2 regions of the Lysinibacillus louembei genome follow, and region 2 is predicted to be linked to the other one. Evidence: riboswitches for the same ligand, from Rfam matches in the RefSeq annotation. Region 2 holds a riboswitch; the other holds the start of a gene.
What was found. A riboswitch is a leader RNA that binds a small molecule or an ion and turns the genes downstream of it on or off. The one in region 2 is predicted to bind FMN.

Region 1: it holds a riboswitch for FMN, as region 2 does, so the genes downstream of both, R6U77_RS18080 (ECF transporter S component) here and ribD (bifunctional diaminohydroxyphosphoribosylaminopyrimidine deaminase/5-amino-6-(5-phosphoribosylamino)uracil reductase RibD) in region 2, are expected to answer to the same signal.

What each region holds. Positions count from the first base shown of each region.
Region 1 is NZ_CP137624.1:3,599,661-3,611,821, forward strand. Features, by position in the region: gene R6U77_RS18045 (Bcr/CflA family efflux MFS transporter) at 1-485, opposite strand, end outside; gene R6U77_RS18050 (YhjD family protein) at 542-898, opposite strand; gene R6U77_RS18055 (YolD-like family protein) at 885-1,217, opposite strand; gene R6U77_RS18060 (Y-family DNA polymerase) at 1,292-2,545, opposite strand; gene R6U77_RS18065 (MFS transporter) at 2,623-3,813, opposite strand; gene R6U77_RS18070 (ABC transporter substrate-binding protein) at 3,904-5,580, shown strand; gene R6U77_RS18075 (GNAT family N-acetyltransferase) at 5,594-6,043, opposite strand; gene R6U77_RS18080 (ECF transporter S component) at 6,099-6,683, opposite strand; FMN riboswitch at 6,936-7,112, opposite strand; gene R6U77_RS18085 (hypothetical protein) at 7,320-8,480, opposite strand; gene R6U77_RS18090 (RNA polymerase sigma factor SigX) at 8,480-9,007, opposite strand; gene R6U77_RS18095 (ATP-binding protein) at 9,219-10,991, opposite strand; gene R6U77_RS18100 (response regulator transcription factor) at 10,984-11,700, opposite strand; gene ccsB (c-type cytochrome biogenesis protein CcsB) at 11,861-12,161, opposite strand, start outside.
Region 2 is NZ_CP137624.1:2,731,551-2,743,711, forward strand. Features, by position in the region: gene R6U77_RS13585 (LysR family transcriptional regulator substrate-binding protein) at 1-547, opposite strand, end outside; gene R6U77_RS13590 (EamA family transporter) at 526-678, shown strand; gene R6U77_RS13595 (AbrB family transcriptional regulator) at 675-1,706, opposite strand; gene R6U77_RS13600 (GNAT family N-acetyltransferase) at 1,842-2,414, shown strand; gene R6U77_RS13605 (8-oxo-dGTP diphosphatase) at 2,436-2,900, shown strand; gene R6U77_RS13610 (hypothetical protein) at 3,004-4,638, opposite strand; gene R6U77_RS13615 (ABC transporter ATP-binding protein) at 4,635-5,423, opposite strand; gene R6U77_RS13620 (PepSY-associated TM helix domain-containing protein) at 5,630-6,982, shown strand; gene R6U77_RS13625 (FixH family protein) at 7,001-7,471, shown strand; gene yhfH (protein YhfH) at 7,555-7,680, opposite strand; FMN riboswitch at 8,234-8,352, shown strand; FMN riboswitch at 8,435-8,553, shown strand; FMN riboswitch at 8,637-8,753, shown strand; FMN riboswitch at 8,837-8,953, shown strand; gene ribD (bifunctional diaminohydroxyphosphoribosylaminopyrimidine deaminase/5-amino-6-(5-phosphoribosylamino)uracil reductase RibD) at 9,051-10,076, shown strand; gene ribE (riboflavin synthase) at 10,086-10,718, shown strand; gene R6U77_RS13645 (bifunctional 3,4-dihydroxy-2-butanone-4-phosphate synthase/GTP cyclohydrolase II) at 10,731-11,918, shown strand; gene ribH (6,7-dimethyl-8-ribityllumazine synthase) at 11,933-12,161, shown strand, end outside.

The sequences.
Region 1 (12,161 bases), 870 kb from region 2:
AATAATAAAACAGCGCCCCCAGTCATTGGCGCAATCATTGGCGCAGTTGCATTAATGACCATCAATAACGCATAAAACTTCGTAAAGTCTTTTCCTGTAAAAGTATCACTCACAACTGCACGCGATAACACAATTCCCCCAGCTGCTGTCATTCCTTGTATAAAGCGCCCAATAATGAGCACCGTGATATTCGGTGCAAATGCGCAAATAAGCGAAGAAATGGAAAATAGCACTAAAGAGATAAGCAATGGTTTCCGTCTGCCGACACCATCGCTGATTGGTCCGATAATAAATTGCCCTAATGCGAGCCCGCATAAAAATGTTGTTAAACTAAGCTGTACGAGCGATGCTTTCACACCTAAATCAGCACTTATTTCGGGAAAGCTTGGTAAATACATATCAACATTGAATGGCCCTAACATAGCGAGTGAACCTAAAATCAATGCAAGGAAAATTCGCCTTTTTCCTGTTGGATTTTTCTCCATAAACTACACCTTTTTTATTTCGATTTTCAAAATGAATAATTTTATTATAAATGTTTCTAAGGAAAAAGGCTTTCATTTTTTAGCTTTTTCAATAGAAGCTCCTCTACCGCCATTTTTAATGCTTGATTAGCATAGCGAATCATAACATCTTCACCCATTGTTGCAAAGCGAATATCACAAAAATAAGCATCCACTTTAATAAATTGCTCTAGGCGAATTCCTTTGTTGGCTAGCAGCTTCTTACATCTTGCGTGCTCTTCACGCAAGCTTTTGACAAGTGGCTCCAGCATATGTGCATAAAGTTTATGCATTTTAAACGAAGACAGTAAAGAGAAATCCTGCTCTAATGCGCGAATCGCAAACTCAAATAGAAGAAATTCATGGACAAGTGGACGTTCACTATAGTGAATCATTGTATTCATCCATTAGTTGTGCTGCATAAATAGAAGAAATGGCTATGCATTTTGTTGCATTGGATGTTGCAATGAGTAGTTCATGTTGCGCTTGATGATACGATGTAATGATGCCTATTACTTCATTTTCCTGCCATAAAATAAGTCGAATTGTTGCTTTTGTTTGCATGGCATATTGCACAGTTTGCTGTAAATGCTCCAGCTCCCATTCCGTACGTACGATAGGCTGCACATCCTCCTTTTCTAAATTACGCAGCATTTCCATATGTTCACTCAGCATCATCGCAGACCATTTAATATTGCCTCGATCACGCAACATTTCACCCACTCCTTTACTGTCAATTATGCGTCAGGATTTTGAATTGTATATGCAGACCTCTAATTTCTGCGGATTCAAGCTAAATGCCCGCCGACAAGTTGTTCTCGCTGCCGTGCTGTGCCACTCTCTGTAAAGGAAACAGCACGCAATAAAGAGGCTGCTCCGAAGCGCTCTCGAATGGCATCCATCGTATAACCCAGTTTTTGTCGTTGCTCCTTTTGCTCATCAAATAAATCAAGCTGAATCCCCCTATGTGGGCGTATATTCGATAAGCGGACCGAAAGCTGGCGCACAGGCTGTTGTGCAAAATGAATGGTGAACAGCTCCTTGCATGCTTCATACAGTTTCATCGTTTCATTCGTTGGCTCCTCTATCGTTTTCATACGATAAAAATTCTTTTCCATTGCCGCCCGACTATATGAAACACCTAGTGCTACTGTTTGCACAACATATCCAGCCATTCGTGCTCTTCTTGCTACATCCTCACACATTTCAAGTAAAACAATTAAAATTTCCTCTTGTGTATGATAATCTTGCATGAGCATTTGCCCTTTCCCAAAGCTCATCGGCTCCTTTGTATTTGGTGCTTCAAATGTGGATAAATCTATGCCCCATGCATGATAATACAGTTGATTGCCAATAACACCAAATTCCCTTTCTAACATCGCTAAATCGGTATGTGCTAAATCACCCACACTAAAAATTCCTTTTTGATTTAAAGCATACTCCATACGTCGTCCAATGCCCCACATTTTCGAAAGAGGTGCAACGGGCCATAGCTTCTGCGGCACATCTTGATAAGTCCATTTGGCAAAGCCTGTTGTCTTCGCCTCAATATCAAGCGCTAGCTTTGCCATTAACATATTCGGTCCTATCCCAATAGCAGAAGGGATACGAAACTGATCATAAATAGCTCGACGAATCGCTTTTGCAGTCTCTTCTGGCTCTCCCCATAAACGCTCTGTTCCCGTTAAGTCAATAAAGCTTTCGTCCACGCTATACACATAAATCGCCTCACGCGGAACAAATTGCAACAATAGCCTCGTAATCGCTACAGACATTTCTAAAAAGAACTGCATTTTTGGTTCAAACAGCTTAATACTTGGATGATTCGGTATGTCATAACGCCTGCTACCAGTTTGAATATGAAAGCGCTCCTTCATTGGAGGAGATGCCGCCAATACAATGCTACCTTTTTGTGTCAAATTGCCAACAATCGCAATCGGCTCCTGCATCACATCAAGCCCTTCTAACATCGCGATACAGCTAGCATAAAAACACTTCATATCAATACAAACAATTGGTCGATTCGGATAATGCTCATACATTTCACTCGCCTCCAAAGGAACGTTTGTTCTTATTTTAAGAACATTCGTTTGATTTTGCAAGTGGTAAATGTAGGATGTTATTCCACTAAGGTAAAGCGCTGTTTTGTCAACACTATAAAAATGACCAACACAATACATGCCGATAAAAGGAAAATATAAGGAATTGGTAGCATTTCCGCCCATAATCCGCCAATAAACAAACCTGCTGGCAATGCGAGCTTCATCAACATTGAAGATGTACCCGCCACACGCCCCAATAAATGATTCGGAGTCGACTCTTGACGAATCGCGAAATAAATAATGTTGATCATAACGCTTGTACATGTGCGAGCTGCCAGCAATATGCTGAGCTGCCACCATGTTGTCGCGAAAAAGAAGAACAGCAATGCAACACTATCCATTAAATAAATCACCGTAAATATTTTGCCACGTGTCCATTTTTTGCGTAGCGGTTGTAGCAGCTTTGCCCCAATAAGCCCCCCTATCGCCGCAATCGAATACATAAAGCCTAGCTGCTCTTTCGTTTGTCCTAATACATCGACAACATAAAAAGCGAGCACTCCGAGAATAAAGCTTGTTGCTAAATTCGCAAATAAAATAGACATAGTTGGATAAAACAATGTTTTATTGCCAAATAGCTCGATAAAACCTTCCTTCATATCTGCCCAAATAGATTGCTTATTCAATCGCTCAGGTGTGACTGTTTCGTCTAAAAAGAACACGCTAAGCCAAATAATTATCAATGCCCCGGCATAAACGATAAATAAATAATCATAGGCAATAAAAATCAGCAGCATTCCTACAAGTGATGGACCTAAAATAGACAGTAGCGTACTGACAAATGAAAGCTTTTCTTGAATTTCCGTCATAAGAGCTTTGTCAAAGAGCTGTGGTACAATAGCATGCTGCGCATTGCCAAACGTATAGCTCACCGTTGCTATGAAAAAGCCCAGCACATACATATGCCAAAGCTGAACGGCATCTAGCAAAATAACAACTGTTAACATTGTGGCAAGCATCACTTTTACAAAACCTGCATATTTCAGCATTTTATTACGGTTTATTCGATCAACAAGCACCCCTGCTAGCATTCCTAATAAAACATTTGGTAAAAAATCCATTATCCGCATTGTGCTCATCGCTAAGGCCGACTTCGTTAAATCATAAATAAATAGTGGCAAAATAAAATGATAAAGCTGGTAGCTAACCGTTGATGCAATTGTTCCTATGTATAATATTAAAAAATTGCGATTCCGATATAAATTCATCGAAACACCTCCTGTTCTTTAGTGTAAAATGATAATAGAAGAACAAAAAGTGAGCATATTCTTTTTATTGTTCACCTTTTAGGAGGCGCTATGTTTCGATATTTATTAAAACTATATGAGCATTTTGAAGTAGAGGAAAGTCACATAACATCCATTGCAGAGCTTGCACAAATTTGGTGCTGCTCGACACGCTATGCAAAGGTACTTGTAAAAAAATGCGAAGAGCGTAGTTGGCTGACATGGCGGACTGAACAAGGACGTGGAAAAAAGCCTAGGCTATGTTTACGATTAACAAAGCTAGACGCTATTTATTTAGCATTCGATGATTATTGGCAGCACCAGCAATTTAAAGAAGCCTACACATTGTTACAGCAATACAACGTGCTATCACATCCTCAAGTAGAAAATTGGTTACAGCAGCGTTATGGCTTTTCCAATGAAGAAGCACGTGATGTTTTTCGCTATCCCTATTGGAATGTCGCACTCAATTATGATCCGTTAAATGGCAATTCGCGCCATGATATGCATTTGTACAACCAAATTCATGAGTCCTTATTCGTTTATTGTGCAGAAACAGCGCGTGCAAAGCCAAATCTTGTTTATGACTACCATACCGATGATGCAAAAACATGGACATTTATCTTGCGAAAAGATATTTATTTTCATGATGGTACAAAGCTTACAAGTAACGATGTCCTTGCATCTTTACAGCGGATTTGCACTAAAAAGCTATTGCCTGAAGCAAATTTGAGTGCAGCAAGTCCTTACCATTTTACAATAGAGCTAACAAAGCCTAAAGCGCTACTGCCACGTATGCTATGTAATGCTCGCTATTCAATTGTACCTGCCAAGTGGATTGAGGAGGGAGCTGAAGGAATACCTGTAGGCTGTGGGGCATTTTACATTGCAGAGCATAATGAGCAACATATGCGCCTATCTGTTTTCCCAAAATATTTTCAGGCGCGCCCTTGGGTGGATGATGTCGATATTATTTTCACAGCCAATATTCAACAATTTGGCATTAGTGCACTGCCTTTTGCTACACATATTGCGCAACAAAAATTGACTTTTCAGGAGCAAGGTGCGGATTTTATTTTATTCAATGCAACACGCGGACCATTGCAGGATGAGACGTATCGTCGCGCATTATTTGAAGCAATAGATGCGGATCACTACTGCTTATTCGAAGAGGGGGAAATTGTTGCAACGAGCTTTTTGCCAGCATATCGTAGAGCTCAGCCAAAGGCTCGCCCACTACCATCGCTAGACTTCCCCCATTTGCGGATCGGTGTCCAACAAATCCGCCCTAAGGCGAATCACATGCGGGAAGCACAAATTTTAAGCGACTTTTTAACAGCGCATGCTATTTCACATGAGCTATTATGGATGCCTGTCAATGCCTCTGCTCATTATTGCGTACAGCATTATGATATTTTTGTTGGTGGCATTGCACTTGGGGAAGATCCGTTACTAGGCTGGCTGCATGCCTTAAATAGTGAACGCTCCCCCGTATGCTCTTTTCTAGGAAGTCAGGATGTACAAAAGCTACTACAGCAAGCTGCGATGCATGAAGATATTCAATTGCTCTATGAAATAGAGGCGCGCTTAATTGAGGCTGGTGTTTTGAAATTTTTAACACATCGTCAGCATGTTTTTTATATGCGCGAGGATTTGCCGTTTCATAATATCCATTTTGATCAGCATGGCAAAATAGATTATCGCAAAATTTCCCCTCCAGTCATTTCGTCTGTAGCGACAAATACTTAAAGCAGATTGATCTTTAGAGCAACAGCTCTAACCGAATCATATCTATACATTGAATACCATTTTCAAAAATCGGCTCATCATAATGCTGAAGAAAGAAATCCCGATCGACACCGACAATACGGAAGCCACATTTTTGATAAAGGGCTAGCTGGTCAACGCTTGAATTGCCTGTGCCGAGCTGAATCGTTTTAAAATGCATGGCTTTGGCACGTTCAATCGCATGAAGCACAAGCTGTTTGCCAATGCCTTGCCCCTGCCACCTTTCATCTATTGCTACATTCACTAGCTCCATCGTATGTGGTCTTGTTGGTAATAACACATATACACCGACGATTTCTCCATCACGCTCATCTACATAGCAGAACCCCCGCTGCACATACTCCGTTACAATTTCCTCAGAAGGATCTGCTAATAATAGTAAATCCATTGGTAATTGCTCACTTGCTGTTAGCATTCGAATCATTTTTGTTTCTCTCCTTATAAAAAAGCCGAGCTATTTGATTAGCTCGGCTCAATGCTTATTTTAATGATAAATAGGTTGACTGCTGCTTGTCAATCCATGTTTTCATTGTGCGGAATAACAATATCGCAACAGTTAGAATAATGATACCTTTAATAATATTGAACGGTAAAATACCGAGAACGATTGTTTCATACATATCGAATGAGCCCCAGCCTAGGAAATACGTATACATTGGTAGGAATACGAAATAGTTGAGTATGCTCATGCCAATCGACATAACGAATGTGCCTACCGCTAAGCCTACTGCTAAACCAGGAATCGTTTTGAATTTTTTATAAAAATAATACGTTGGTAAAATAAATAGAATGCCTGTTACAAAGTTTGCCATATGTCCTACTGGTACACCCGTTGGCGCGCCTTTAAATAGCCAGTCTAGAATATTTTTAATCAACTCTACAATGATACCAGCGACTGGTCCCATCGTAATTGCCGCAATCAATGCTGGCACATCACTAAAATCAATTTTTAGGAACACTGGGAACCATGGTAATGGAAAATCGAGCATCATTAATAGAAAGGCGATGCTGCTCAACATAGCGATTGTTACGGTTGAACGTAACTTCAAATTTTGCTTGCGCATAAAAAATCTCTCCTCTTTGCTGATTCACTCTTGCAAGAAGAAAGGACAGTCCAGCCATTCACGAAAAAACCCTTATACAATGATTGTATAAGGGAGAAATAGGCACGCTTAAAAGAAGTCGTATTTTGACAATGCTTAAAAAGCATCATGTCAAAGCTACTTTGTCGAAAATTGCGATACTTAAATAAGCCTATTAAGTAAGTAGACTTGTGTATAGCAAAATACGACATTTTCGAAAAATGACGACTGCGCCTTCACCTTCTCCCATCCAGACTATACTGTCGGCTTTGGAATCACACCAAATCCTGCACCGCAAAAGCGGGCTCGCGGGCTCATGAAATGCTGAAGCAATGTCCTCCAAGTAAATGGTCGGAGATTGCGATTTCAATTACCGCCGGTCGGGAATTACACCCTGCCCCGAAGATGAATCAATATAAAATTTGTTACTACACTTTCTATTATAAAAGAAAGTTTTTAAAAGTAAACCTTTTTGCTTGGTTATCTATGCTTTCTTTGTGATTTATCTGCGAAAATCCCTAAGATATCTGCGCTTTTTCATAGCTTATCTGCGAAATTCCTCAACTATCTGCGCTTTTTCCCAATTTATTTGCGAAATATAAAAATACAGCCTTATCACTAAGGCTGTATGATATCAAGTGGTAATTCATTTGGCGCCACAGGTATCGGCTGTGGCTGTGTGAAATCAAAGCGATCCCATGTCGTTTGTACAATATTTTCAAAAATAACTTGCTGATTAAACGCAGCAGCTGTTAGCATAATGCCTTCTAGCATTTGCTTCGCCTGCGTATAATCCACTGTCTCTAAATCAAGCGGTTGGTCAAATTTCACATGAACATGGTCAGCGGTAGTCACTGAAAATGTAACACCTTCTACAATAGCCGATGCATATTGTTCCGTTGCATGACCTGTCATGCCTAAAATGGCCTCTTCTACATGCGTATATGCTACTTCCCGTTGTGGCACAAAATATTTTTTATCTTGCTGTGTAAATAAATAATAGCTGTAGTTTTGCGTAGCTGTTAATGCTGATAGCTCTATTTTTGTACTTTCATTTTGATCTAAAATAATGTCCTCGTATTGTGGGAAGGTTTCCTTTAATGCCTCGATATTTTTCTTTGTCGGCTTATCTAATGCCACAACAAGCTCTTGCTCATTTTCTATGATTTCACCTTCTATTGGATGCTGTTCTTCAAAGCCATAGCCTTCTTCATCAAGCTTTGGCGCATAGTATTTATACATCTCTACTTGTGTAGGCTTTTCTTTGCCCAAATCCTCGACAAGCTTTTCTTTCGGAATAACGATGGCTGATGGGACATTTACCTCATCAGCTCCTGCTAAGCTGACAGTAAATACCTCTCCTTCCCCTACAGCATCTTCATAAACAGGTGACGTTTCATCTGGTATGGTCATACGAGTAGTCGTCGCACTATCTGCTGCAAATGTAGTTGCATCTGCTTCCGTCTCCGCAGTTTCATCATTATAGCTTTCCTGCTTATTATCGTTTTGCATTGCCACATCGTTTGCCTTTTCTTGCTTTTCCTCTGGTGACATCACAAGCATTGAGATGCCAACTCCACATGTTACAATAGCTGCTACAGCAATGCTAGAAATCCATTTATATGAACGACGCTTGCTTGACATCGTTGGCGCTTGCTCTTCAAAAGCACCTGCTTGTTGGAGTTTTGCAAAAACCTCTTCTTTGGAACGGTGGTCTTGGATTTTTGGTGCCTGCTTTAAAAGCTTCTCGATATTTTCTTCATCCCATTTCGTATTCATTACGAATTTACCTCCTTTCCATGCTGCTCTAAAATACCCCGCAATGCTTTAATTGCACGATGCTGCGTCGTCTTCACTTTGCTCTCTGTCCAATTTAAAATGTCAGCTGTCTCACCAATCGATAAATCTTGAAAATAGCGCATCACGATGACCATCTTTTGATCACCTGTACAAAATTCAAGCGCCTCTAATAGCTGGCGCATATCTTCATTCATTTCTACAAACTGCTCTGGTGTTTGAACAGGTGAAACGAGCTGCTCACTCTCCCATTCAAATGCATCAAACGTATGCCTTTCACGCACATTGTTTTTACGAAAGTAATCAATGGCGACGTTTTTCGCAATGGAAAAAAGCCATGTTTTTTCAGAACTTTTTCCTTCGAATTTGTCGTAAGCTCTTAGCACTCGAATATACACTTCCTGTGAAAGATCCTCCGCTACAGATCTGTTTTTCACTAAATAAATTAAGAATTGGAATACATCTTGGTGATATTCATCATACAATCGATGGAAAATGGATTCTTTCATCCATTCCACCTCCATCCTCATAAAATTAGTCGTACATGCAGTAAAAAAGTTTCATTTTATTCGTTGGTAAATATTTCATATATACAATTCAAATCCCTTTACTCGTTACTATAGGACGCAACGTTATAAAGCCGAGTTGCTCTGTCCAAATCTAGGCTAAATTCAAATAAAGGGTGCGGGAAAATTCGACTTCCCACACCCTTTTATTCTATTACAACGGCAAATAAAAAGTAAATGCAGTTCCTTCTTTTTCAACGCTTGTAACCGCAATATTTCCATTATGCGCTTCCACGATATTTCGGGCAATAGCTAAGCCAAGACCTGTACCACCCTTTGAGCGTGTACGCGCCTTGTCCGCCTTATAAAAGCGCTCAAACACATATGGTAGGTCATCCTTTGGAATACCAATCCCAGTGTCTCGTACTTCAATTTTGGCATACGATTTAGCATATGATGCCGATACCGTAACAGCACCATCAATAGGTGTGTGACGCAGTGCATTGTCCACTAAGTTCGTCAACACTTGCTCGATGCGGTCCTCATCAATGTTCACCATAACATCTTCCTCGATGTCTGATATGAAGCGTAAATCAACATGCTTCTCCTTTGCAACTTGTGCAAATTTTTGCGTCATACGCTCCAAAACTGGCACAAGTGGTACAAGATTTTTATACAGTCGCATATGACCTGACTCCATGCGTGCTAAATCAAGTAAATCTGTGACAAGTCGTCCCATACGCTGCGACTCATCATAAATAATTTTAATCATTTCATTGCGCTCATCTTCATCTATCACTACACCATCTAAAATCGCTTCAGAGTAGCCTTGTAGCATGGCAATTGGCGTGCGCAATTCATGCGAGACATTGGCAATAAAATCGGAGCGTAGTTTTTCTAAGCGATGCTGCTCTGTTTGATCGCGAATAACTGCCACCGCACCGCGCACAAGCTCACCGCTATAAAGAGGGCTAATGGTAATGCTGTAATAGGAGCCCTCCATTTCAATTTCCTCTTCAATTTTATCTTCAAAATCAAGCACATGATCTAGCATATGATAAATTTCAGGAGGAATTGGCTTCGTGCTTTGCTCCCCCTTCGCCACAAACCATTTTTGTAAAAGGCGCTCGGCTGGTGGATTACTTACTAAAATTGTACGATCACGATTAAAAGTAATGACCGCATCCGTCATCGAGGTTAAGATGCTTGATAGCTGCTCCTTCTCTTGGTTAATAACTTCTAAATGGTGCTTTAACTGGCGCCCCATTTGGTTGAAGGCAACTGCAAGCTGTCCGATTTCATCATTTTGCGTTGTTGGCACTTGTGAATCAAAACGACCTTTTGCAATTTCGAAGGCATATTCTCGCATTTTTCTTAAAGGATATGTAATACGACTCGATAAGAAAAAGGCAAAAAATGTTGTTAAAACAAAGGCTATAAACGCGGAAATAAAGACAATTTTCGTTGTTTCTCTGCTCGTCTCGTGCATCGCATCTGGATTTTGATAAATAAATACCGCACCATGTCGAGCAGCATCACCCTTTAGCGGAAAAGCTAGCACGACATACGTCTCTGTTTTATTTTCATCCTTTTGTGATGGTAGCCTCATATCCTGCAAAATGGGTTTATTGCTTGCATAAATATTTTCGAATGCTTTATTTTTTAAAATTTGCTGTTGTATACTTTCCTTGTTCATCCCTTCCTGAATCGCATAAACTGTGCCATCAGGATTTTCGGCAATTAATGCATTTGTACCTTCATGCAAGACGCTACGAATAATTTCATATGGGGAATCATCAATTAGGTCGTTTTCCACAATATTAGCAATTGTTGATGCTGTTTGACGCAATGTTTCTTCCGCTCTTGTACTATGATAGCTCTCTAAAAACTCTAGCATAAATACCGTGAAAATAAATAATACAAAGGAAACGAGAAGCAATATGGTTCCCCATAGCTTCCCGACAATACTATTCCATATTCTATTCATTCACTACCTCAAATTTGTAGCCTACGCCCCAAACAGTGACAATCATTTTCGCTGCACTTTCAGAAACGCGGTTCAATTTTTCACGTAGGCGCTTGACATGTGTATCGACGGTACGTAAATCACCGAAGAAGTCATAGTGCCACACTTCCTTGAGCAATTGTTCACGGTCAAATACTTTATCAGGTGATTTCGCTAGAAAATAAAGCAGCTCATATTCCTTTGGTGTTAAATTTACCTCTACGCCGTCCGCTGTCACACGGTGTGCATCATGGTCAATTGTTAAATGTGGGAACACGACTAAATCCTTTGATGTAGAACTATTTGAAACAGGTGCAAACGCAGCAGAGCGTCGTAAAATAGCCTTTAAGCGCAGCACCACTTCACGTGGACTAAATGGCTTGACAATATAATCATCTGCCCCTAGCTCAAAGCCTTGTACACGATTCGCTTCCTCGCCCTTTGCTGTCAGTAAAATAATTGGCGTTGTTTTCTTTTCGCGAATTTCTTCACAAACTTGCAGACCATCTTTTTCTGGCATCATAATATCTAAAAGAATACAGTGGTAGTCGTTTTCAAACGCTTTCTCAACTGCCTCTTCTCCATTTTCAGCCTCATCTACAATATATCCTTCACGCTCTAAGTACATTTTTAATAGACGGCGAATACGATCTTCATCATCTACTACTAATACAGAAATATTTTCAGACACTAGTGTATCCCCTTTCCTACTTTCTACATCTTCTATTGTACCGTTTCAGTGCCAAATTGAAAAGTGAACTTGCATATTCTTGCAACTTCCATCATATATCAAATAGGATGCAAACAAAAAAGCTGTTAGAAAATGATCCTTTTCTAACAGCCACGCTCAATTAAGCATATGAATGTAAACCAGCAAGAATTAGATTCACAACAACTAAGTTGAACATAATAATTCCAAAGCCAATTAAAGCAAGCCATGCTGATTTTTTACCTTCCCAGCCTTTTGATAGGCGTAAATGTAAAAATGCCGCATAGAATAGCCATGTAATCAAGGCCCATACTTCCTTCGGATCCCAGCCCCAGAAGCGACTCCATGCCTCATGCGCCCAAATCATAGCAAAAATCAGGGCACCAAGTGTAAAGAGCGGGAAGCCAATTAATACTGCTCGATAACCAATTTCATCCGCTAAT
Region 2 (12,161 bases):
AACCGTTTTCAATCATCGACATAATGGCATAGTCATCCCATGTCGTAAAATGAATAATAGGTGAGGTTTGGTGCTGCCCAAAAATTTCGGAGATTTCTGCCTTTGCGCCTTTTTCTAATAGCATAAATGGATTTTTGCATAGTTCACTAATAGGGAACCGCTCACAATGAGCAAAGGCATGGTCTTCTGGTAGGACTACTAATAAGCGATCTTGCACTAAAAAAATCGTTTCTAGCTCTGTAGCAGTTGATAGTCGTAAAAAGCCAAAATCTACTCGCCCTTCAGTAATCCAGCCTTCAATTTCTGTATAATCGCCTAACAGCAATTCAAAATCAATATGTGGATAATCTTTTTTAAATATTTTGATGATATTTGGTAGCCAATGTGTTGCGACACTTGAAAAGGTGCCAATGCGAATAGTGCCAGACTGCATCCCCTGTAATTCTTTAATTTGTGTGAGTAAAATTTCATGCTCATTACAAATATTTTTCTTCCATCGGTCATTTACCTGTTCAATCGGTCTCCATCCTCGGTTATTTAGAGCCACTCTCCGCATTAATTTTTTCAGTGATGATTTTAGCAGAACGATTAAGCCCTCTACAAATCATCGGGGCTGTGCTAATTTTAGGTGGGGCGGCATATGGAGAGCTATTTCGACCAAGGCGACTAGAGCATTAACGCTCCAGTCGAGTGCTGTACTTTTTCAATAACGGGATGATAATAAATGACAAAAATAGCATGCGTGCTAGCTGGAAAACGGTGACAATGTCAGCATCTGCATGAATCGCTGTTGCAATCAAGGCCATTTGATCCATGCCACCAGGCGCAGTGCTTAAAAAGCTAGACGCAAAGGTATAATCTAGCATTGCCATGACGAGTCTGGCACATAAAAAGCTCACCAACATCAGCAACACGACATTCATTAAGCCGAATAGTAGTATGCGTTTAGGTAAGCGTAAGGCGCCCGGTGTTAATAGTAAGCCGATATGAGCACCAACAGCAATTTGTGCGAGGTGTAATACATCTAAAGAAATAACAGGAATGTCGAACTGCATCACATTTAGTACTATACCTAAAAGGACTGGACCTAAAAAGAAAGGTGTCGGTATATGCAGCTTGCCAACAACGATAGCGAAAAGAAAGCTCACGCCAATTAAAATGGCAATAGCCCATAGTGGAGAGGCGGTCATATCAATATTTTGTTGTACAACATGCCCTGAAACTAAAAAGGGAACTACACTCACGACAGCTAACACACGGATTAAATGAAAATAAGTGACAGCGGCAAGATCAACCCCTTTTTCCTCTGAGGCGAAGACGATAATTTGTCCAAGTGCACCAGGAACGCTTGCTAATACAGCTGTATGTAGCGACATTGATGTATATTTAGCTGTAATAAATGCGAGCAACAAACAAAGCAGCACGAAAACAATATTAATTGCTAGCATATACCAAAACATCGTGCCCATCGTTTGTAAAATGCTTAAAGAAAAGTTTTCACCGATTGTAATACCGATAATGACGAGCCCAATATTGCGCAACTGTGCTGGCCATTTCAACGGTGTACGAATAAAAAATTGAGCAAGCAATACAGAAAAAAGTGGACCAATCATCCATGGGATTGGTAATGATAGCAGTGAAAAAAGCCAGCCACCTAAAAAGGCAATAATCGCTACATAGATGATTGGCAGTGCATGGTTCCTCATAAAAAAACCTTCTTTCTATCTTTCCAATATATCTATCGTAACAAAAAAATGTTGTTTTGTTGATATTTCTGTCTTAATATTCAGATTGCGTTTCTGTATAATAAAATGAAACTTTAATCTAATGGGGGAATTCCAATGGTGATATTACATAATGAGGTTGTGCGTTTAGAGCCGATTGAGCGAGCGCATATAAAGGGTATTTATGAGGCGGCGCATGATGAGCGAATTTGGGCACATACAACAATGAATTTGATGACGAAGGAGGCGGTGGAAAATTATGTGGATGCTACAATCGAAAAACGTCTAGCAGGTACGGCATTTACTTTTACTATCATAGATGAAGCAACAAAAAAAGTAATTGGTACAACGACTCTTTTTGATATTGACAATACACATAAGCGATTAGAAATCGGCTTTACATGGCTAACACTGGCATACTGGGGTACGGCGATTAACACCAATTGCAAATATCTGCTGTTAGCCTATTGCTTTGAACAGCTTGCGATGAATCGCGTACAGCTCAAAACAGATAATGAAAATATACGCTCCCAGCAAGCAATCGAACGCATCGGTGCCAAAAAAGAGGGCATTTTGCGCAATCATATGGTGCGTAAAAACGGCACGCTACGCCACTCGCATTTATACAGCATTACGATAGAGGAATGGTCACAAGTGAAGGACAACTTCCAACAAAAATTATTAAAATGAGCGAATAGAGGGATTGAAAAAATGGTTCGTTATAAAATGTGGACATTATGTATGATACAGCGCGGGGACGAGGTGCTATTGCTAGATCGGCAGCACGATCATTTTAAAGGCTTTATTCCACCAGGTGGCAAGGTGGAATTTCCTGAAAGCATCGCTGCTAGTGCCATTCGAGAAGTGAGGGAAGAAACTGGCTTGCTAATACATAGACTCATTTATAAAGGCTTGTATGAGTATGTGAATCCCACAAAAAATGATAGATATATGATTTTCAATTATTTAGCAACAGATTTTAGCGGTACATTAATTGAAGATTCGCCAGAAGGAAAGGCAATGTGGGTGAAAATCGCCGATGTAGATAAGCTGCCAATGCAAGCCTCTATTCGCAGGAGATTTCCACTGTTTTTCGAGGAAGGGACATTTGAAATTCAAGTGGAATGGAACGAGCAAGAAAATTGCGAAGGCGCTGTTCATATTCGACATACATAATAATGAAAAAACACGAGTGTAATTGAATTTCACTCGTGTCTTTGGATGGATAAGATAGATTTATAATAGAAGACTTTTGAAAAATATCCTACTTGCATCAAAATTAGATATTCGCTTTTTTCTCTCTAAATAATACTTTCCAAAGTGCAGCATTACTTACAATTAACATGATTAAATAAACGTACATCCATAAGTCATCTACTTTCAGGAGAATAGAATGAACAAAGACAAATGGGATGAGCGGTAGCAATAGCGCAAGGGCTTTCCAACCTTGTGCTTCGTTCGTTTGTGCAGCTGGCTCCGAAAACGGAAGTGCTAGCCTTGAGGCAATATAGCAAATAGCACTATATAGACAGCTTACGGCAAATACGATAAGTAAATCAGGCAAGACGCGCACGCCGTAAATCAAGCAAAAAATGATGCTAATCATTAAATAAAGTGGCGTATATAATTGCACAAGAAAGGCTTTCAATGCAGCTTTCTTATATATTGTAAAGTTTGTAATAGGTACAGCTTTGAACAGCCAAGCACCTTTATAGTTTGTTGAATATTGTAGCATCAACAAAGCGGTTGGAATAATGAGCATTGAAAAATAAATCGTTAAATAGCTACTGCTTGTCGCAAAATTTGCTGTTTCGTCACGCATTGTATTAAAAATAAAAATAAATGGAATCACAATTGAAAAGCCGAGAGAAGGGTAAACCTTCAGTTTAAAATCGCGCTCCTTTTTCATCATTAAAGTAGCGAAGCGGTAAAAGGCTCGTTCCTCATGTGTTCGGCAAAGCAGGCTGAGCAGGAAAGCTTTGAAACGATTTGTTGTCGTTTTTTTCGACTTACTTGTTGCTAACAGCTTTTGCAAATTGCGTTCAAATGTCGGAATGAGCTGAATATATAACCATAAGGCGGCAAAAGGTATGATAATTGCCAGTAGGCTCATCGTCACAGTGAAAAAGTTCACTGTCCCATTGAGCAGCAATTCATATGGTGCTGCAAACCACATTGGGACAAGGAAAAAATGCCACCAAGCGGGCTCTATTGTCATGCTTAAATCGACAAACTCAAAGGAGCGTATGACAACTTGATAGCCAATCATCATCGCAAGCGTTAAGCCAATTTGTACATAATTAATCATATCCTTTAATTTCTCGCCATCAAAAAAACGTAAAACGGCTATATATAACATCGCTGTGAATACGACAATTAAAATATTGCTCAGTACAAGCTCTGCCAATGTGATAAGGAAAAACAGCACACCTTGTTTAAATAGGGCAACGATGAGTGGAATCGTCATAAGAGCAATCGTTAAATAACTTAAATAGATAGTAATATGAATGATTTTCGCTGCATTGATTGTGCGTGAGGAAATTGGCTTTGTACCAAGAATATGACGGTCACGCAAATCAAGCAAAACAGAAGAAAAATCCGAAATCATCGATGTCATAATAACGAAAAGAATGATGGCATAGCTAATACTCATTTGAAATAAAAATTGCGTTCCAAAAGCAAGAAATGGAATAAGCATTAGTCCGATCAATGTGTAAATCCACAATGATTTAATATAGCCATATTTAGCATCTGGCTTTTTCTTGGAGGATTGATTAAACAAAGTTGGTACTTTGCGCTCATCCATTGTCAGTTTAATCTGCAAAATTTGACGCATGACCGCATAATCAATACCGATTTTATGAAATAGAAAGCGCATTTTATCGAGCAATCTTAAAATTTTAAAGTCTGTCATTGTGTACCTCCGCCAACAACGGCTACGAATTGCTCACCGATTTCTTGATGGCGGTCAAAGCCTGTTAATTGGTTGAAAATGCGCTCCAATGTACCTTCTGTATTTGTCGCCTGCAGTTCTTCAAATGTCCCATCTGCTGCTACTTTGCCATCATGCAATAAAATGATGCGGCTACTAATTTTTTCGACAACGTCCATAATGTGTGACGAGTAGAAAATCGTTTTCCCTTGCGCAGCTAACTGCGTTAAAATTTCCTTGAAAATCATCACACTATTAGCGTCTAGGCCATTAATCGGCTCATCTAAAAATAAAATATCTGGATTATGTAAAACGCTTGAAATAATTAACAGCTTTTGGCGCATCCCCTTTGAGTAGGAGGAAATACGTGAATGATAAGCTTCACCAACACCGAACAATTGCATTAAAGCTTCCGATTTATGTGCAGCGTCCTCTAAAGACAAGCCATAAAGCTGCCCAACAAATGTTAAATACTCATAGCCTGTTAAGTTGTCATAAACATCAGCGATTTCAGGCACATAGCCAATTTTCCGCTTGTAGTCAATCGGGTTATTTTTAATATTTTCCCCAAATAAGTGAATGTCACCATCATAATTTTCCTCAATGCCTAAAATCAGCTTGACTGTTGTACTTTTACCAGCTCCATTCGGTCCGATATAGCCAATAATTTCTCCTTGATATACACGTAAGTCAACACCTTTTAGCACTTCTTTATTGCCATAGCTTTTCGTTAAATTGTTCATTGTTAACACTTCTTGTCGTTCCATTTTTGTCACTCCTTTCCTATTTGTATACGAAAGAAGATAGGAAAAGTTTCATACTGCTTCACAACTAATTTACTTTTCCATGTCCATAGCTATGATTGTGGCATTTATAGAGTAAAAAATTTATATATAATCAGTTATTTCATTCTTCGTTCATATTTTTCTTTTATACTAGTCTAATATCACCGTTTTAAAAGGAGTGTCAGTGAATGCGTAATAAAAATAGTAAACAATCAAGAGGTGTGTTTTATAAAACAATATGGAGATGGCATTTTTATGCGGGCTTAATCATTGCCCCATTTTTAGTGATATTAGCAATTACAGGTGGCATCTATCTATTTCAACCACAGATAGATCAATATTTGTATCAAGAATACTATGAAGTAAAACCAATTGGTGAAAGAATTTCTGCTGATCAGCAAATTGCCACAGTGAAAGAGCTTTATCCAGAAGCAAGAGTGATGAGCTATCGACCAGGGGAGGACGAGTCACGTTCCAGCGAAATAGGAATTAATTTAGATGGTAAGTCATTTACAATTTTTATCGATCCGTATACAGGAAATGAGCTTGGTCAATTAGATAATAATACCCGAATAATGGATAAGATTGAGAAAATACATGGCGAATTAATGATGGGGACAATCGGTGATCGTATTGTAGAATTAGTGACTTGTTGGGCGATTGTATTAATTATGACGGGTTTATATTTGTGGCTGCCTCGAAAAAGTCAAGGTATGGCAGGCGTTTTATATCCCCGTCTTAAAATGGGGCAGAAAATTTTCCGAAGAGATTTGCATGCGGTACCTGCATTTTGGCTGACTGCTGGGATACTATTTTTAATTATGACAGGTTTGCCGTGGTCAGGATTTTGGGGTACTAATTTCCAAAATATCGTGACGAATACAGGTATAGGCTACCCACCATCTATTTGGACAGGGAGTGCTCCAGCATCTATTACCAAAACAAAGGAAATCGCAGAGGTTCCGTGGGCTGCTGAAAATTTAGATGTACCCACATCGACCATACTAGACTATAAAGTAGTGTCAATTGATCATTTGATAGAAATTGCAGAGAGTAAAAGCATTGATCCTAGTTATACAATTTATATTCCTCAAACAAAAGAAGGTGTGTATACATTTTCTGCTTTTCCAGCCAAGGTGCAAAATGAAGTAACCATGCATATTGACCAATATTCTGGTGCAGTATTAGCGGATTATCGCTATGATCATTACCGATTTATGGGGAAAATCATTGCATGGGGAATTACATTGCATAAAGGAACTCAATTTGGAATTGTGAATCAAATAATAGGGTTATTGGTGTGTATAGGAATTGTACTAACTGCAATAAGCGGGTTTTATTTATGGTTAAAACGAAAGCCTAGTAAAAAATTAGGTGCACCAATCGCTCCAAGTGCTAGTAAGATGAAGGGCTTTTTATGGATGCTAATTTTTATTGGAGTTGTTTTCCCTCTTGTGGGCATATCTCTAATCATTGTATGGGTAGTAGATTGGCTCATTATTCAACGTATCCCTGCTATGAAGCAATTTTTTAACGCCTAAATAAAAGGAGATTATTCAATGAATAAAATACAATTTTTGCTTATCATTTTATTAACGTGCTATATGATAAGTGCATGCTCAGCCAATCCTAATGCAAGTCAATTGTATAAGCAAGAAACCCCACTTGAAGCTGAAATCATCTTACCAGACCTCCTTGAACCAACAAAAGCTGTCACAATTAAGGTTAACCTTACACAAAATGGAGATGCGGTAGAGAATCCACAATATGTTCATTTAAAAATGTGGAAACAGGATGGAACCGTTACATATGGAATGACTGAAGCTTCAAATGATGGGAATGGTCAATTTAGTTTAAATATGGATTTTGAAAGTGAGGGGCTTTACTATATTCAAGTACATGCAAGTAATAACGATTCAATCATCACACCAACAAAGTTATTAATTGTAGGTGAGCTATCAGAAAGTGATAAACAAGCGTTAAAATCTAATGCTCCAATCATTGGAGGGGAATCAGGAGCACATCATTAATCCTCAAGCTTGACTACAGAAGAAAGCGATTTTGATATTTAAGAGAAAAAGCTGTCGGACATTGAACCGACAGCTTTTATGTATTAATGATTATTGCAATGCTCGCAGCTATGACTGTAGCACTCGCTTTGCTCTTCCATCTTTTTGCCACACTGTACACAAGTTTTCTCAGGTAAGTTTTTGAAAAATTCGACTACGTTTTCTAACATTTTCATTTCCTCCTCAACAGTAACTGTTATATATTTTTTATTTTATATTCGTATTGTATTATAACAGAGTATACGAGTCAACAGAATAATTAGAAAATTCGGTTATTTTATGTGTCAATTTTGTGACAAAGGAAAAGCCTGTCATTTGATGAGCTTTTGTGCACATATTATATTTTGGGAATTTTAATCTCCTTTATTTGTTATATGGTTCAACTTATTAGTTGATTCCATCTGATTAAGGGGATGTTTCATCTAGCAGCATGTGCCGCTATTACCAATTTCCTTCGATTGTTTAATGAGAACTACTACGAAGAAAATACGGTTGTTTTGTTGTCCGTATAAATGCTCCTTTTTATTAATGGTCATACTTCTTAGTCAATTTATTGTGACTGTGCAATATACAACTTAACTAGAATAATTTCTTTGAAGTAATATGGTTAGTGATGTTCATAATATGAAAATAGATTCTATTGAGAAAAGTGCAAGAGTTTTTTTGTTTGTCAAATGGCTAGATTTTTATTATTATTGCTGTATAATTAGATGCAATTATAAATATTACCTTCGGGGTCGGGTGTAAGTCCCAATCGGCGGTAAAGCCCGCGAGCTTTTTTAAAGCAGGATTCGGTGAAATTCCGAAGCCGACAGTAATAGTCTGGATGAGAGAAGGTAGGCAAAAAACTAGCCAAAACGCTAGTTTATTTGATGACGCCTTTTTTCAGACCTCACAAAAAATGTGGGGTTTTTTAATTGAATAACATGCCTTCGGGGTCGGGTGCAAGTCCCAATCGGCGGTAAAGCCCGCGAGCTTTTTTAAAGCAGGATTCGGTGAAATTCCGAAGCCGACAGTAATAGTCTGGATGAGAGAAGGTAGGCAAAAAACTAGCCCAAACGCTAGTTTATTTGATGATGCCTTTTTTCAGACCCCACAAAAAAATGTGGGGTTTTTTAATTGAATAACATGCCTTCGGGGTCGGGTGCAAGTCCCAATCGGCGGTAAAGCCCGCGAGCTTTTTAAGCAGGATTCGGTGAAATTCCGAAGCCGACAGTAATAGTCTGGATGAGAGAAGGTAGGCAAAAAACTAGCCCAAACGCTAGTTTATTTGATGATGCCTTTTTTCAGACCCCACAAAAAAATGTGGGGTTTTTTAATTGAATAGCATTCCTTCGGGGTCGGGTGTAAGTCCCAATCGGCGGTAAAGCCCGCGAGCTTTTTAAGCAGGATTCGGTGAAATTCCGAAGCCGACAGTAATAGTCTGGATGAGAGAAGGATTAGGCAAAAAACTAGCAAAAGTGCTGGTTTATTTAGCGATGCCTTCTCCGTAAAAGCCCCTTTTTTAGGAGGCTTTTTTAATTTAAAAGGAGGTGGCTGTATGAATGACGAGCAAGCAATGCAATTCGCTTTGAATTTAGCGAAATCAGGAAGTAATCAAACTTCTCCCAATCCGCTAGTTGGGTGTGTCATTACAAATAATCAGGAGGTTGTAGGCTTTGGCGCTCACCTTAAATCAGGTGAGGCACATGCGGAGATTAATGCATTAAAAATCGCGGGTGAGAAAGCTAAAGGGGCGAATGTTTATGTGACGCTGGAGCCCTGTAGCCATGTTGGACGAACTGGTCCCTGTGTTGAGGCGCTTATAAAAGCACAGGTAGCCCATGTATTTATTGCAACGCTTGACCCAAATCCACTTATAGCTGGAAGTGGTGCTCGAAGGCTAGAGGAGGCAGGCATTACAGTAAGTATTGGATTATGTGAAGATGGGGCAAAAGCGATTAATGAAGCATTTTTCTACTACATTGTACATCGTTTACCTTATGTTACGTTGAAGCAAGCCATTTCGATAGACGGTAAAATTAACGCCGAGAAAGGGCAGCGAACGGCAATTACAGGTAAGGAGGTTCAGAAGGATGTTCATTATGCTCGCTCCATACATGATGCTATTTTGGTTGGTTCAAACACTGTTTGTATTGACAACCCAAGCTTAACAAATCGGCTTAGCTCTTCAAATAAACAACCAATTCGAGTTGTTATGGACCGAGATGGAAAGGTTCCGAGTGCAGCAAAAGTCTTTAACGATAAAATGGCTCAAACTTGGCTTTTTACATCAAAGGCTCGGAACTTGTCAGGCGTTCGTACCTTTGTAATAGAGGATTGTTCCTTGCGAAATATTTTAAGGACGCTAGCGGATGAAGGCATTATGACATTATACGTTGAGGCAGGCAGCCAAATGGCGGATGTCTTTTTACAACAACGATTTGTACAAAAAATGATTATATATATTGCGCCGAAGCTATTAGGTTCTGGGGCACTTTCGATGGCAACATTGCAGGAGGAATTTATTTTTACTGACGTTGAAAAAATAGGTGAGGCCATTAAATTAACAATGACAATGAAATGAGGTGAGCATTTGTTTACAGGGATTATTGAGGAGCTAGGCACGATTAAGCAAATGACAAAAGGGCAAGAATCAATTGTTTTTACGATTGGTGCTCGAAAAATAATGCAAGATTTGAAGGTCGGCGATAGCATCGCAGTGAATGGTGTATGTTTAACTGTCACAAGCTTCACTAGCACGAACTTCACAGCTGATGTTATGCCTGAGACGATACGTGCAACATCACTTGCACAATTACAAGTAGGAGCCTCTGTAAATTTAGAGCGTGCTATGATTGCCAATGGTCGATTTGGAGGTCATTTTGTATCAGGGCATATTGATGAAGTAGGGGTTATTTTACGTAAACGTTCATTTGCAAATGCGGTTTATTTTGATATAAAAGTTTCTCATGAAGCAAGTGCTTTATGTATACCGCGTGGGTCAATCGCTATTGATGGAATTAGCTTAACAATTTTTGATTTACAAAAAGAGATTGTTACGGTTTCAATTATTCCGCATACATTTGGGGAGACAACGCTTGGCTTTAAACGTGAAGGTGATACTGTCAATATCGAAACAGATTTGCTAGGCAAGTATATTGCTAAACAATTAAAAGTAAGATCAAATACATTAACAGAAGACTTTTTACGACAACATGGATTTTAAAGGTGGGCTAAAATGTTTAACACAATAGAAGAAGCGATTGCTGACTTAAAACAAGGGAAAATAGTTATCGTTGTTGATGATGAAAATCGTGAAAATGAAGGTGATTTTGTTGTATTAGCTGAATATGTAACGCCTGAAGTCATTAATTTTATGGCGACATATGGGAAAGGGCTGATTTGTACTCCAATTAGCTCACAAATTGCACATTCACTTAGCTTAGAGCCAATGGTTCAATTTAATACAGACAATCATCAAACAGCATTTACAGTAAGTATTGATTATATGGATACTACTACGGGAATTAGTGCATTTCAAAGAGCATTGACGATTGAAAAAATGCTAGATGATAATGTGCAGCCACAGCATTTTCGCCGACCAGGTCATGTTTTTCCGTTAATTGCAAAGGAAAATGGCGTTCTTGTAAGACCTGGGCATACAGAGGCTACAGTTGATTTAGCGATGCTTTGTGGAAGCAAGCAAGCAGGGGTTATTTGTGAAATTATGAATGAGGATGGTACGATGGCTCGATTACCTCAATTGAAAGAAATAGCTGAAAAATTTAATATGAAGCTCATTACAATCGAAAGCTTAATCCGATACCGTCTTGAAAAAGAGAAGGTCGTCTCTCGTGAAGCGAAAATTCAGCTACCAACACATTATGGTGAATTTATAATGATTGGTTATACGAATTTCATCGACTCTAAAGAGCATGTTGCAATTGTTAAAGGAAATCTACAACAAGCAGAAGCACCACTAATTCGCATTCACTCTGAGTGTTTAACAGGTGATATTTTTAGCTCGAAACGCTGTGATTGTGGAGCACAGTTACAAGCGGCACTTGCTAAAATTGAGCAGGAAGGAGAAGGGGCAATTCTTTATATGCGGCAGGAAGGACGAGGAATTGGCTTATTAAATAAGTTAAAAGCATATGAATTGCAGGAGCAAGGCTACGATACAGTAGAGGCGAATGAAATGCTTGGCTTTCCTAGCGAGCTACGCGACTACAGTTTATGCGCACAGATGCTGCGAGATTTAGGAGTTACACATATCCGTTTAATGACGAATAACCCAGATAAGGTAGCCCAGCTTGAACGGTACGATATAACTGTTGTGGAACGTGTACCTCTTGTTGCTGGTTTAGTAGAAGAAAATACTCATTATATGAATACAAAAAAAGAAAAAATGGCTCATTTATTATAGAGGAGGAATTAATGATGGTAAAAACATTTGAAGCGCAGCTAGTAGGTACAGGATTAAAAATAGGTATTGTTGTTGGACGTTTTAACGAGTTTATTAATGATAAATTATTAGCAGGTGCGATTGACGGTTTAAAGCGTCATGGCGTAGAGGAAAATGCCATTGACATTGCTTGGGTGCCAGGAGCTTTTGAAGTACCTTTTATAGCAAAAAAGATGGCAGAATCACAAAAATATGATGCTGTTA